Regions from separate parts of the Janthinobacterium breve genome, predicted to be linked through region 2. Evidence: predicted binding sites of a transcription regulator. Region 2 holds the regulator's gene; the other holds the start of a gene.
The links. Region 2 encodes LexA, which represses DNA repair genes until DNA is damaged. Its sites were predicted from a motif close to ACTGTATNNNNATACAGT; they were not measured.

Region 1 (4,262 bases), on a different contig from region 2:
GCGAAGGGCCTTGCAACTGCAAGGCCCTTTTTTATGCCACGCCGGGCGCCATGCACAGGCGAAAAAAAAAGGAGCCGCAGCTCCTTTTCCGTACCTATATAACTACTTTTATGCAGTCGCTTCGCCGCCCAAGGCTTCGACCACGTCGGCCATCAGCTTGCTCAGCTCGCCCGTCATCAGCATCACGTCGCCGTCGAAACGTTCTTCGTCGTTCTTCGTGCTCGATTCCGTTTCCTTGATCACGTCCAGCGGCTTGACGCTCTTGATGGCCAGGGACTCCGTCAGCACGAACGAAATCTTGTCGTTCCACGTCATGGCCAGGCGCGTGCACTGCTTGCCGGCCGCGATGTGGCGGCGCACGTCGTCCGCTTCCAGGGTGTGGCGCACGTAGCGCACGGTGGCCTTGCTTTCGCCCGTGGCGCGCAATTCCGTGTCCATGTCGACCGTGAAGCCGGCTGGCGCATCGTCGGCCTGCAGCCATTCCGTCATCACCGCCACGGGCGAGCGCTGCACGCGCAGGCTTTCCAGCGGCAGTTTGTCGACGGCTTTCAGCAGCAGTTTGATGACTTCATCGGCTTTTGCCGGGCTGGCCGCATCGACCACCAGCCAGCCATTGACGGGGTCGATCCAGGTCCAGACGTTGCTGCGGATGCTGAAAGCGCGCGGCAGCAACTCGTCGGCCACGCGCTCCTTCAATTCTTTCATGGCTTTCTTGCCGGGCGCAAAGCCTTGCGCTTCTTCCATCTCGGCAGCGCGGGCCTTGGCCACCTGGTTGATGACGGTCGCTGGCAACAGTTTCTTTTCCGTGCCCAGCAAGATCAGCATTTGCTTATTGACAACATGGACCAGGCCACCGTTCGGACGTGGCGTATCCCAGCCCTGGCGCATCAGATCCATGCTGGTCGCCGGCGTAAATTTGTTCGAGGACAGCGCCTCTTCCAGTTGTTCTGGCGTGTAAGCCCATGGTGCGGGCAGGCGGTAAATCTGAAGATTCTTGAACCACATAGTTTTTGTCTTCCGTTTGTTTCAGTAGTGCCAGGGGAACGCCATTCTACACTTTCGACGTGAAAATGCCGTCAAAAGCGCGGTCCGGCGCGGTATGTATCTTGTAGGAAACGCCGCTAGAGGCTGGGAAACAGCTCCGCCTGGGCTGGCGCCTGCCGCGTCACCACGGCCGGATGGCACAAGGTCGAGATGCGCACGCCCAGCAGGCGGATTTTCTTTTCAAATGGCACGCGCCGCAGGCAATCGCGGCTGGCGCGCAGGATGGCGGCTGCGTCCGCCGTGGCGCTGGGCAGGGTGATATCGCGCGTGACGGTGCTGAAATCCTCGAAGCGCAGCTTGATGCCCACCGTGCGCCCCGCCAGCGACTGCTTGTCGAGGTCGCCCGCCACGCGCGTACACAGGCTTTCCAGCTTTTCCGACAGGGTGGCGCGGTCGCGCACCACCTGCAAGTCGCGCTCGAACGTCGTTTCGCGGCTGACGGACTTGGTTTCCCGGCTCGTCTGCACGGGCCGCTCATCGAGGCCCAGCGCCGCCTGGTGCAGCCAGCCCGTGTACAGATCGCCGAACTGCGTGCGCAGCATGGCCAGGTCGGCTTGCGCCAGTTCACCGATAGTGACGATGCCCAGGGCTTCCAGCTTGGCCGTGGCCTTCGGGCCGATGCCGTTGATCTTTTTTGCCGGCAAGGGCCACACGCGCGTTGCAATATCCTCGGGCGACAACATGGTGAGCCCGTCGGGCTTTTCCAGATCGGAACAGATTTTCGCCAGCAATTTATTCGGCGCCAGGCCGATCGAGCACGACAGGCCCGTCGCCTCGAACACGGCCGCCTTCAGGCGCGCGGCCATGGCCGGCGCCTGCTCGCCGTATTCCGTCAGGTCGACATAGATTTCATCGATGCCCACGTTCTGGATGATGGGGCACAGATGGGCCACGGCTTGCTTGAAGCGGGCCGAATACTCGCGGTAGGCCTCGAAATCGGCTGGCAGCAGGATGCTGTCGGGCGCCAGCTTGGCCGCCTTCATGATGCCCATGGCGGAAAACACGCCAAACTTACGCGCCGCATAGGTCGACGTGGTGACGACGCCGCGCCCCACGTAGTCGCGCATGCGCGCAAATTGCCGCGTGCCGTCATCCTGCAGCACGGGTTGCTGCAGCCGGCCGCCGCCGATGACGACGGCTTCGCTGCGCAGTTCCGGATATTTCAACAGTTCCACGGAGGCAAAGAAGGCATCCATGTCCAGGTGGGCAATCCAGCGGCGTGGTTCAGGCAATGTGGGGGCAGATGTGATCAAGGACACCTCGCGGCGGGATGCTGTTGAGTACTGTAATTATATACAGTATCGCTGCAAATGTCCGTGGATGCAAGTTGAAACGCACGAGCACCGCAGTTGCTTTTCTCAATAGCAAGATTACAATCCTGACACGACTATGAAAAGGAGTTGCCTTGTCTACAGCACATCATGCTTTACGCCACCTGGCTGTCTGCTCATCCATCCTGCTGTCCACGCTGGCGCCATCCGCGCTGGCCGCCGACGCCACCACCACCGTTGCCACGGCCACCGCGCCGGTCGCCGCCAAGACAGCCTGGCAGGAAACGCGCCACGGCAGCGTCGTCACGGACGACTACCGCTGGCTGCAAAAGAAAACTGATCCTGCCGTGATCGATTACCTGAATGCGGAAAACGCCTACACGGCCGCCGTCACGGCCCCGATCCAGCCGCTGGCCGACAAGGTGTACGCGGAAGTCAAGGGCCGCATGCAGGAAGTGGATCTGTCCGTGCCTGCGCGCCAAGGTAATTTTTACTATTACACGCGCACGGAAGCGGGCAAGCAATACCCGCTTCATTGCCGCCGTCCTGTCGGCGCCAGCGGTGCCTACGATGCGCAAGCGGTGGAAGAAATCCTACTGGACCAGAATCAATTGGCCGAAGGCCACAAATTCTTTGCCGTGCGCGCGTTTGCCATCAGCCCGAATGAACAATTGCTGGCCTACACCACCGACACGACGGGTTTCCGCCAGTACGAGTTGCATGTCAAGGATTTGAAGACGGGCAAGTTGCTGGGCGACAGTATGCCGCGCGTGACATCGCTGGCTTGGGCGGCGGATAACGCCACCCTGATGCTGGCCCAGGAAGACGCCACCACCAAGCGCTCGGACCGCTTGTTCCGCCTGGCCCTGGGCGGCGCGGCGCAGCAGGTCTACCACGAGCCGGTGGAACAGTTCGCCATCAATGTGGGCCGCACGCACGACAAGCGCTACTTCGTGCTGACCTCGGGCAGCACGGATACCAGCGAAGTGCTGCTGCTGCCAACGAACAAGCCGCAAGGCAGTTTCCAGAGCGTGCTGAAACGCGAAAAAGGCCACCGCTACGTCGTCGAGCACCGCGACGGCCAGCTGTATATTCTCACCAACAAGGAGGCGAAGAATTTCCGCGTCGTCAGCGCGCCGCTGTCTGCGCCACAGCCGAAACACTGGAAACCCGTCGTGCCGCACGACAAGGACGCCGTGATCCAGTCCATCGACGTGTTCCAGGGCCACCTGGTGGTGATGGAAAAGGCCCGCGCCCTGAACCGCGCGCGCATCTACGATTTCGCGCATAAAAACTGGAAGACGGTGCAGTTCGACGACCCCGTCTATCTGGCCACGGCGGCCGGCACGCCAGAATTTACCGCCACGCAATTTCGCATGTCCTACCAGTCGCCCGTCACGCCGCCCACGGTGATTGACGTCAGCATGGAGGATGGCAAGCGCACGGTGCTGAAACAGCAGGAAATCGTCGGCGGCTTTGATGGCAGCCGCTACACCACGCAGCGCCTGTGGGTGAAGGCGCGTGATGGCGTGCAAGTGCCACTGTGGGTCGTCTACAAGAAAGGCGTAAAGCTCGACGGTTCCGCACCGCTGCTGCTGTACTCGTACGGCTCGTACGGCATTTCCACGGAAGCCAGTTTTTCCATCAGCCGCATCAGCCTGCTGGAACGGGGCGTGATCTATGCGCAAGCGCATATCCGCGGCGGCACGGACATGGGCGAAGCCTGGCATGAAGACGGCATGCTGATGAAGAAGAAAAACACCTTCAATGACTTCATCGACAGCGCCGACTACCTGGTGCGCGAAAAATGGACCAGCCCGAATCGCCTGATCATCCAGGGCGGCAGCGCCGGTGGCCTCCTGATGGGCGCCGTCGTCAACATGCGCCCCGACCTGTTCCACGCCGTGCACGCGGCCGTACCGTTTGTCGACGTGATGAATACCATGA
Region 2 (4,262 bases):
GCCGACGTCAATCCGGCACTGACCAACTTCGAGGCTTCGTGCTTCGATGGTGTGTACGTGACGGGCGACGTGTCGCAGGAATACCTGGACCGCCTGGAATATGCGCGCCACCATCCGAAGGCTGCAGCGCCCGAAGATACGCCGCGTTCCCAGCTGAACCTGAACCTGGCGACAACGGAAGCATAAGTAACCTGCCCGGCCTGCGCCGGGCTTTTTTTTTCTGCGATCATGAACGATAAAAAAAACTACGGCTTTACCACCACCATCCTGCATAACGACCGCCGCAAGGGCATCGAGCATGGCTCCCTGCACAAGCCCGTGCACACCTCCGTCGCGTTTGGCTATGGCGACGCGCGCCAGCTCGCTTCCGTATTCCAGGGCAAGGAGCCGGGCTTTCGCTACGGCCGCCAGGGCAATCCGACGGTTTCGGCGCTGGAAGACAAGGTCAACAAGATGGAAGACGGCGTTGCTACCCTGTGCTTCGCCACCGGCATGGGCGCCATCGGCGCCGTGGTGCAATCCTTGCTGCGCGCGGGCGACCATGTGGTGTCGTCGGCCTTTTTGTTTGGCAACACCAACAGCCTGTGGCAAACGGTGACGGGGCAGGGCATCGCCGTGTCGTTTGTCGATGCCACCGATGTGGCCAACGTGGCCGCCGCCATCACGCCGGCCACGCGCATCGTGTTCGTGGAAACCATCGCCAATCCGCGCACGCAGATCGCCGACCTGGCAAAGATCGGCGCGCTGTGTCGCGAGAAGGGCATCCTGTACATCGTCGACAACACCATGACGACGCCGTACCTGTTTCGCCCGAAAGCGGTGGGCGCGGGCCTGGTGGTCAATGCCTTGACGAAATCCATCGGCGGCCACGGCAATGCGCTGGGCGGCAGCTTGACGGACACGGGCGTGTTCGACTGGACGCAGTACCCGAACATTTTCGACAATTATAAAAAGGCGGCACCCGCGCAGTGGGGCATCGCGCAAATCCGCGCCAAGGCCTTGCGCGACTTCGGCGCTTCGCTGGGCCCGGAGGCGGCGCACCATATCGCCGTCGGCGCGGAAACCATGGCCTTGCGCATGGACCGCAGCTGCTCGAACGCCCTGGCGCTGGCCACCATGCTGCAAGCGGACCCGCGCGTGGCTGCCGTGCATTACCCGGGCTTGACGTCGCACCCGCAGCACGCGCTGGCGACGGACTTGTTCCGCAGCTATGGCTCGCTGTTCAGCTTTGAATTGAAGGATGGCATCGACTGCTTCGATTTCCTGAATCGTCTCAATCTTGCCATTCCAGCGAGCAACCTCGGCGACACGCGCACCCTGGTCATTCCCGTTGCCCACACGATTTTCTACGAGATGGGTGCCGAGCGCCGCGCCAGCATGGGCATTGCCGAGTCGCTGATCCGTGTGTCCGTCGGTATCGAGGATGAAGCCGATCTGCTCGAGGATTTCCGCCTGGCACTGGATGCATAGGCCGCCGGACAAATGAAAAGGGCCGCAACAGTCATTCTGTTGCGGCCCTTTTTATATGCAGCTGTTTAATGCCAGCTGCGCATCAAGCCCACAGCCAGGCCCTCAAGGGCGAATTCATCTTCCGGCGACACGGTAATGACCTTGAAGTCGGGGTTTTCCGGCAGCAGTTCGATGACGGAGCCCGTTTTCTTGTAGCGTTTGACGGTGACTTCGTCGCCGATGCGGGCAACGACGATCTGGCCGTTCTTGGCGCTGTCGACCTTCTTGACGGCCAATAAATCGCCATCCATGATGCCGGCGTCGCGCATGGACCAGCCGCGTACCTTCAGCAGGAAGTCGGGCTTGGCCGAAAACAGGGCCGGGTCCACGTTGTAGCTCGCTTCCAGGTTTTCCTGCGCCAGGATGGGCGAACCGGCTGCCACGCGGCCGATCAGCGGCAGCGACATCAGCAGTGCTGCCGGCACCTTCGAGGACAGCGTGTCGGCGGCAGCACTCGCCGCCGCACCGATCAGGCGAATGCCACGCGACGTGCCGGGCGAAATCTCGATCGCGCCCTTGCGGGCCAGGGCTTGCAAATGCTCTTCGGCCGCATTGGCCGATTTGAAACCCAATTCATTGGCGATTTCGGCACGGGTAGGAGGGAAACCCGTATTTTCAATCGCGTCCTTGATCAGGTTCAGGATTTGTTCTTGTCGTGCTGTCAGCTTGATCATGAGCGGTGGGTGCATACTAAAATGCTGTCTATATGAACAGTCTGTATTTTTGTACAGTATCGCCCACTATGCAAGGGAATTTCCGTTATTTGCGCGAATTTCGTGCGAAATACTGGAATGCGCAGGGAAAAGCGCCTGGCGGGCCCCGTGTACGGGCCGCTTGTTGAAGGAATGATTGAAACGTTTGCAAAAGGCGGTTATAATCTTCGGCTGACCTTCCCACACCCGTCTTGACGCCGGGGTGGGCGATTATCAATCCGACCTGAAGGAGTTTGCATGCGTCATTATGAAATAGTCTTTATCGTCCATCCGGACCAAAGCGAGCAAGTGCCCGCGATGATCGAACGCTACAAAGCCAGCGTAACCACCCGCGGCGGTTCGGTTCACCGCGTGGAAGATTGGGGCCGCCGTCAAATGGCTTACTCGATCCAAAAGCTGCCTAAAGCACACTACATCTGCCTGAACATCGAATGCGACAACGAGACCCTGGTCGAGTTGGAAACAGCATTCAAATTCAATGATGCCGTGTTGCGTCACCTGACCGTTAAAATGAAGAAAGCTGAAACAGCTCCTTCGCCGATGATGAAATCGGTACAACGCGAAGACGCGGCCAAAAGCCACCGCACCGAAGCACCAGCAGCCGCTCCAGCCGCAGCAGCAGCTTAATTCTTGACCAGGATCGTGCGCTGAACCAGCTACAAGTAACCGCCATCATTGCCGAGCGCGAAATATTGCGCTATACCCCGGCAGGGCTGCCGATCGTGAATGCAGTATTGCAGCACAGTTCGCAGCAGATGGAAGCAGGGATTGCCCGTTTGACCGAGTTTGATATTGCCGCGCTAGCCGCTGGCGAAATCTCAGGCCGGTTCAGTCAGGCAAGCTTGGGCGGGGTATATCAGTTCACGGGTTTCCTGGCCAGGAAGAGCCGCAACAGCAAGAGTTTGGTGTTTCACATCATTGATTTTAGTGCAGTCACTTTGACTAGCGCATTTTAGATACAGGAGCCTGACATGGCATTCGGTAAAAAGTTCGACAAAAATAAGCTCAAGCTTAAAGAAAAACGCAAACAGCAAAATCCGTTGTTCAAACGCAAGAAGTTCTGCCGCTTCACCGCAGCTCACGTTGAGCAAGTCGACTACAAAGACGTCGACACGCTGAAAGACTTCGTCCAAGAAAACGGCAAGATCATGCCAGCACGCCTGACCGGTACCAAAGCGCACTACCAGCGCCAAGTCGACACCGCAATCAAGCGCGCTCGCTTCCTCGCGCTGCTGCCATACACCGATCTGCACCACGCTTAATCGGTCAGATATTCCTGGAGAAGAACTATGCAAATCATTCTGTTAGAAAAAGTTGTTAACGTCGGTAACCTCGGCGAAGTCGTCAAAGTCAAAGACGGTTACGCACGTAACTTCCTGATCCCGCAACGCCTGGCACGTCGTGCTACGGCTACCGCTGTGGCTGAATTCGAAGTCAAGCGCGCCGAACTGGAAAAAGCTGCTGCCGCCAAACTGGCTGCATCGCAAGCCCAGGGCGAAAAACTGAGCGGTCTGACCGTTCAAGTTGCTCAAAAAGCTGGCGTCGATGGCCGTCTGTTCGGTTCCGTCACCAACTTCGACATCGCTGAAGCGCTGACCAAGCAAGGTTTTGCTGTTGAAAAAGCACAAATCCGCATGCCTACCGGCCCGCTGAAGATCGTTGGCGAGCACAGCGTTTCGGTTGCTCTGCACACCGACGTGGTCGTGGAAGTTGTTATCGCTGTCGTTCCAGACGCGAACGCGTAATCGTTTGCGGGCCTGTCCCGCAAGCATTGCCGCACGATGAAAAGCCGGGTTCGCCCGGCTTTTTTGTGGCCTTTTTTTCGCTCAATTTCAGCCCTTTATTTTTGCCAGCACGCCGAAGCGGGTATAATTCGCGCCATGAACGCCCCCTCTGATCCGCAACTAGATTCCCTCCGTATTCCGCCGCATTCGATCGAAGCAGAACAATCCGTTATCGGTGGTCTGCTGCGCGACAATGCAGCATATGACCGCATCGCCGACTTCATGCATGCGGAGGATTTCTATCGCTATGACCATC

Region 1: dinB (DNA polymerase IV) is a predicted target of LexA. The motif match lies at 2,327-2,344, and genes of this name have one in related genera.

What each region holds. Positions count from the first base shown of each region.
Region 1 covers NZ_JBNYXY010000013.1:100,718-104,979, forward strand. The annotation lists gene ACQ4W0_RS25230 (recombination-associated protein RdgC) at 109-1,005, opposite strand; gene dinB (DNA polymerase IV) at 1,122-2,276, opposite strand; gene ACQ4W0_RS25240 (S9 family peptidase) at 2,450-4,262, shown strand, end outside.
Region 2 covers NZ_JBNYXY010000014.1:68,607-72,868, forward strand. The annotation lists gene purF (amidophosphoribosyltransferase) at 1-186, shown strand, start outside; gene ACQ4W0_RS26095 (cystathionine gamma-synthase family protein) at 229-1,470, shown strand; gene lexA (transcriptional repressor LexA) at 1,536-2,183, opposite strand; gene rpsF (30S ribosomal protein S6) at 2,460-2,849, shown strand; gene priB (primosomal replication protein N) at 2,870-3,178, shown strand; gene rpsR (30S ribosomal protein S18) at 3,194-3,484, shown strand; gene rplI (50S ribosomal protein L9) at 3,512-3,967, shown strand; gene ACQ4W0_RS26125 (replicative DNA helicase) at 4,103-4,262, shown strand, end outside.